2 regions of the Enterobacter sp. UPMP2060 genome follow, and region 1 is predicted to be linked to the other one. Evidence: predicted binding sites of a transcription regulator. Region 1 holds the regulator's gene; the other holds the start of a gene.
What was found. Region 1 encodes LexA, which represses DNA repair genes until DNA is damaged. Its sites were predicted from a motif close to TNCTGTATGTACATACAGNA; they were not measured.
Positions count from the first base shown of each region.

Region 2: ACWKXN_RS03345 (metal-dependent hydrolase) is a predicted target of LexA. The motif match lies at 1,950-1,969, and genes of this name have one in related genera.

Region 1 is NZ_JBSKJQ010000011.1:70,339-73,457, forward strand. It holds gene dinF (MATE family efflux transporter DinF) at 1-830, opposite strand, end outside; gene lexA (transcriptional repressor LexA) at 894-1,502, opposite strand; gene ACWKXN_RS18490 (diacylglycerol kinase) at 1,611-1,979, opposite strand; gene plsB (glycerol-3-phosphate 1-O-acyltransferase PlsB) at 2,134-3,119, shown strand, end outside.
Region 2 is NZ_JBSKJQ010000001.1:679,683-682,801, forward strand. It holds gene tcyP (cystine/sulfocysteine:cation symporter) at 1-1,217, opposite strand, end outside; gene ACWKXN_RS03345 (metal-dependent hydrolase) at 1,345-1,935, opposite strand; gene hxpB (hexitol phosphatase HxpB) at 2,037-2,708, opposite strand; gene ACWKXN_RS03355 (YniB family protein) at 2,857-3,119, shown strand, end outside.

The DNA.
Region 1 (3,119 bases):
AGCAGCGTCATCAATACCGCGTTGACCGCGACGATTTCTGGCCCCTGTCGGGCCCCGAAAACCGTCAGCGCGCCGAAGCAGAGCTGAAGCAGCAGCGAGCGCAGCATGATGTCACGATTGAGCGCCAGCAGCTTACGGATATTGCCGCGCCATGCGGTTTTGAGCAGCGCCAGGGAGATCCCGCGCATCGCCAGCACGCGCCAGACCATCCACAGACCGATAATCAAGGTTCCGTATTCGGCAATCGCCGTCGCCAGCGCCGCGCCCTGCACGTTCATATGCAGGCCCATTACCAGCCAGACATCCAGCACAATGTTGAGAAGGTTGCCTGCCACCAGCAAAATCACTGGCGCACGGGCGTACTGCACGCCCAGTAGCCACCCCAGCAGAACCAGGTTTGCCAGCGAGGCGGGCGCGCTGAGCCAGCGAATTTCAAGGAAACGGCGCGCCTGAGCCAGTACCGCCTCGCTGCCGCCGACAACATGGAGCGCAAGGTCGATCAGGGGCGTACGTAATAAAACGATTAACACTCCCGCGCCAAGCGCAAGGATCAGCGGCTGGACCAGCGCGCGCGCCAGACGCAGCGGATCTTTTGCACCATAAGCCTGTGCCGTGAGCCCGGTGGTGCTCATGCGCAAAAAGAGCAGCAGCATAAACAGGAAGCTGGTTGCCGTCGCGCCAATCGCCACGCCGCCAAGATAAACAGGCGAATCAAGATGACCAATAACGGCAGTATCGACCAGCCCCAGCAAGGGCACGGTGATATTGGAGAAAATCATCGGCAGAGCGAGACGCCACAATGCCTTATCTGATTCCGTCAGCAGTGACATGAAAAATACCGGGAGTGGAGAATGAAGCAGGCTACAGCGGCGCCATAGCCTGTCAGGAAGAGATTACAGCCATTCACCGTTGCGAATGACCCCAACCGCCAGTCCTTCGATAGAGAAGTTGTGTTCGCGGAGATCGACCACAATCGGGGAGAACTCGTTGTTTTCAGGCAGCAGCTGAACGGTGTTACCCTGTTTTTTCAGACGCTTGACGGTAACTTCATCATCAATGCGCGCGACAACTACCTGGCCGTTACGCACATCCTGCGTTTTGTGCACCGCAAGCAGATCGCCATCAAGAATACCGATGTCTTTCATCGACATACCGCTAACGCGCAGCAGGAAATCTGCGCTCGGTTTGAACATGCCAGGATCGACCTGGTAGTGGCCTTCAATATGTTGCTGTGCCAGTAAAGGCTCACCGGCGGCAACACGGCCTATCAGCGGAATGCCCGTCTCTTCTTCCACCAGCAGGCGGATACCGCGTGACGCGCCTGAAACAATCTCAATCACGCCTTTACGCGCCAGCGCTTTCAGGTGTTCTTCGGCAGCATTCGGAGAACGGAAGCCCAGACGCTGCGCGATTTCCGCACGCGTGGGTGGCATACCCGTCTGGCCGATATGATCCCGGATGAGATCAAACACCTCTTGCTGCCTGGTCGTTAACGCTTTCATTCCGCCCCCTGGGTGTATATACAGTTATGCTGTGAGTATATACAGTCAAAGGCGATTTTGGAACCAAAAACTGCACAAAAAACCAGGGACTTAATTATTCCTCGAGGCTCATCGGAAATGCGACCAAAGCAGCGTGACCCAGGTGATAACGGCAGTGATAATCGCCAGCAACACGGCAGCAGAGCCCATGTCTTTTGCGCGGCCAGAAAGCTCGTGGAAATCTGAACCAATGCGATCAACAACGGCTTCAATAGCGCTATTAAGAATTTCCACTATCATCACCAGAAGCACGGAACCGATTAGAAGTACGCGGGTAATAGCATCAACATCAAGGAAACAGGCGATGATCACCGCGATGATAGCGGCGACGCCCTCCTGGCGAAAGGCGGCTTCGTTGATCCACGCGGCACGGAAACCTTTCCATGAATAGCCGGCGGCTTTGATGATACGCGTTAACCCAGTGGTATTATTGGCCATTAAAAGAACCTTTTATGAAAAAAAGCGTCAGTAACAGGAACTGTAGCGCGTTTCGCTACAGCCTGAAGTATGACGGGTAACAACAGAAATTTTGCGCGCTTTCTGTTATCCTTGCGCCGCAATTGCATTATTAACCAGAGGCTTTACATCGTTTATGTCCGGCTGGCCACGAATTTACTACAAATTACTTAATTTACCATTAAGCATCCTGGTAAAAAGCAAGTCTATCCCAGCAGAACCCGCGCTGGAATTGGGGCTCGATACCTCGCGTCCTATTATGTACGTTTTGCCTTATAACTCGAAGGCAGACTTACTGACGCTTCGCGCCCAGTGTCTGGCGCATGACTTACCGGACCCGCTTGAACCGCTTGAAGTTGACGGTACGCTGCTGCCGCGCTACGTGTTCATTCACGGTGGACCGCGCGTGTTTACCTACTACACGCCAAAAGAAGAGTCCATCAAGCTGTTCCACGACTATCTTGACCTGCACCGCAGCAACCCCGATCTGGATGTGCAGATGGTGCCGGTGTCGGTGATGTTTGGTCGTCGTCCGGGCCGTGAAAAAGGTGAAGAGAACCCGCCGCTGCGCATGCTTAACGGCATCCAGAAGTTCTTCGCGGTCTCCTGGCTGGGACGCGACAGCTTTGTGCGTTTCTCCCCTTCCGTTTCGCTGCGTCGTATGGCGGACGAGCACGGTACCGACAAGATCATCGCGCAAAAACTGGCGCGCGTGGCGCGTATGCACTTCGCGCGCCAGCGCCTCGCTGCCGTAGGGCCGCGTCTCCCGGCGCGTCAGGATCTGTTCAACAAGCTTTTGGCCTCCAAAGCGATTGCCCGCGCCGTTGAAGACGAAGCGCGCAGCAAGAAAATATCGCATGAGAAAGCCCAGCAGAACGCCATTGCGCTGATGGAAGAGATTGCAGCGAACTTCTCTTACGAGATGATTCGCCTGTCCGATCGTATTCTCGGCTTTACCTGGAACCGCCTGTATCAGGGCATCAACGTTCATAATGCCGAACGTGTGCGTCAGCTGGCGCACGATGGCCATGAGATCGTCTATGTTCCCTGCCACCGCAGCCACATGGACTACCTGCTTCTTTCCTACGTGCTCTATCACCAGGGGCTGGTACCGCCGCACAT
Region 2 (3,119 bases), on a different contig from region 1:
AGACCCAGCGCGGGCAGCACAATCAGCGCGGCGAAGGTTGCGCCACCGCCAACACCCGCAACGCCTGCGGAGCTTACGGTAACAATCCCGACCAGCGTGGCGATCCAGACCGGATCCAGCGGGTTAATCCCAACGGTAGGGGCAACCATCACCGCCAGCATCGCCGGGTACAGACCCGCACAGCCGTTCTGACCAATGGTGGCACCAAAGGAGGCAGAGAAGCTGGCGATGGATTCAGGCACGCCCAGACGGCGGGTTTGCGCTTCAACGTTCAGCGGAATAGACGCGGCGCTGGAACGGCTGGTGAAGGCAAAGGTCAGCACCGGCCAGACTTTACGGAAGTATTTCAGCGGGCTGACGCCGTTCACGCCCAGCAGGATGCCGTGCACCACGAACATAATGCCCAGGCCCAGATAAGAGGCGACAACGAAGCTGCCCAGCTTAATGATGTCCTGCAGGTTAGAGCCGGCAACCACTTTGGTCATCAGCGCCAGCACGCCGTAAGGCGTCAGCTGCATCACCAGACGCACCAGCTTCATCACCCAGCTTTGCAGGGTATCAATCGCGGTCAGCACGCGTTCGCCTTTAGGCGCGTCGTCTTTCAGCAGCTTCAGCGCCGCTACGCCCAGGAACGCGGCGAAAATAACCACGCTGATGATCGAGGTTGGGCTCGCACCGGTCAGGTCAGCAAACGGGTTCTTAGGAATGAAGGAGAGCACCATCTGCGGCACGGTCAGGTCAGCCACTTTACCAACGTAGTTGGTTTGAATCGCGGTAAGACGCGCCGTTTCAGCGGTACCCTGAACCAGACCTTCTGCGGTCAGGCCAAACAGGTTGGTAACCAGCACACCCACCAGCGCGGCAATCAGCGTGGTGAACAGCAGCGTACCAATGGTCAGGAAGCTGATTTTTCCCAGCTGAGTGGCGTTATGCAGGCGGGCAACGGCGCTCAGAATAGAGGCGAACACCAGCGGCATAACGATCATCTGCAGCAGCTGGACATAGCCGTTACCGACGATGTTGAACCACTGAATAGAATCTTTCAGAACTGGATTATCGGAGCCATAAATTGCCTGTAATGCCAGACCAAATACGACACCCATGGCCAGACCAACCAGCACTTTTTTCGCCAGGCTCCACTGTTTGTGGCGCGCCTGCGCGAGAAGCAATAGCAATACAACGAACACAACGACGTTCGCGATGAGTGGAAAATTCATCCCCGTTCTCCTGATTTATTATTGGGTCGGTTTTTACCGATCCTGTTGGCGGAAGGTTAGCAGAAGTGTGATGTAGCGCTTATATCCAAATGGAATGGGTTATGACAAATAGGATAATTTTGTTGGTTTACTGTTCAATCTGGTGATGAATAAAGCGATTGAACTGAAATTGCAGCGAATTAATCATCTGGGATGACCAGCGAACTGCACTGTTTTCGGGCAATGTTTGCGGCATCCAGACGGCGTAAGCAAATAGCGCCATGCACAATACGCGCTCAAGCTGGTTCCCTTTCTGCGGTGCGAGGATCGGAAAACGGAAACGCCAGCGGCAGGGCCAAAGCAGCGGCACGCCCGCAGGCGTCAGCATATCGGCGAGAATATGGCTTAAATAGCCCAGCACCATCCCCTGGATGGCATCGGCGGGGACTATCCAGCTTTCGGGCACCTTCAAATAGAAAAGCGTCAGCAGGCCAAACACGGCCAGCAGGCTGTGCGTGAATCCCCGGTGGCCGAACGCGCGGGCGATGGGTTTCGACACCCACTTAAGGCGTTGTCCGAGGAAAGATTTGGGGTGGTCAATGTCGGGCAGCAGACAGGTCAATACGGCGGAAGGGACAATATGCCACCAGTCCCCCTGTGCCAGCACGGGAGTGAGTTCAGCGTTTTTGGCAAATACTGCGCACGCAATAGAAAAAAGCAGGTGGCCTTCCGCCGTCATGATAAAACCCACAAAACTGTCAATTCATACAGTATAGGGTTTTTATACAGTAGGCGGAAGAGGTGACGGTGTAACTGTTTGTCACAAACCGGAGAAGGGCGTTAACCGCCCTGCAGGTGATGCGCCGTGAGTTCTGCCAGCGAGTTAAGCTTCACGTCGGCGAGGGCAAACCGGGGGTCGTGACGGCCTTCTTCAGCGGGCACCACAATGGAGCGCATCCGTGCAGCCTTCGACGCCACCATACCGTTAACGGAATCTTCCAGCGCAACGCAGTTGAGGGGATCCAGGCCCAGCTTTGCGGCGCAGTCCAGATAGACCTGCGGGTGCGGCTTGCTGTAAGGCAATTTTTCAGCGGACGCCAGCGCGTCGAAACTGTCGCGCAGTTCAAACATCGTGAGCACTTTTTCCAGCATATGCAGCGGTGAGGCCGAGGCCAGGCCAACCTTCAGCCCCTGGGCTTTACACAGCGCGACGGCCTCACGTACGCCGGGTAGCAGCGGCCTGTTCTCTTCCACCAGAGAAATGGCGCGGCTGATAATGCGTGCGGTCACCTCATCGCGATTGGGACCTACCCAAGGCTGTTGGGCAAACCACAGGTCAACCACCATATCGATGCGCAGGCCCAGCGTATCGGGAAGTTCATTACGGCGGCTGATATCCACGCCCAGGCTGGCCATAACGTCCAGTTCGGCGCGATCCCACAGCGGTTCGGAATCGATCAGTAATCCATCCATGTCAAAAATTGCGGCAAGAATTTGGCGCGGTGTCGACATCACAACGTCTCCTTATCCAGGGTGTTCGACAGACGATACGTGCTAAGCACACTCTGCAATTTAGCATATTGCTTTTAAAGAGCGGGCGAAATTGATGACCAGCAGGTAGACTTAGGCACAAATAACGCGTCTTTATGAAGAGGAACTGATGACGTATCAACAAGCTGGACGCATCGCGGTCTTAAAACGCATTGCTGGCTGGGTGATTTTTATTCCTGCCGTCATTTCTACGCTGATTTCTGTACTCAAATTTATGTACGACCACAGCGAAAAACAGCCGGGTATCAATGCGGTAATGCTTGATTTCGCTCATGTCATGATTGAGATGATGCGTTTTAATACGCCATTTTTGAATGTCTTCTGGTTTAACTCACCCACCCCGGATTTTCATCAACAGCTGAATATCGGCTT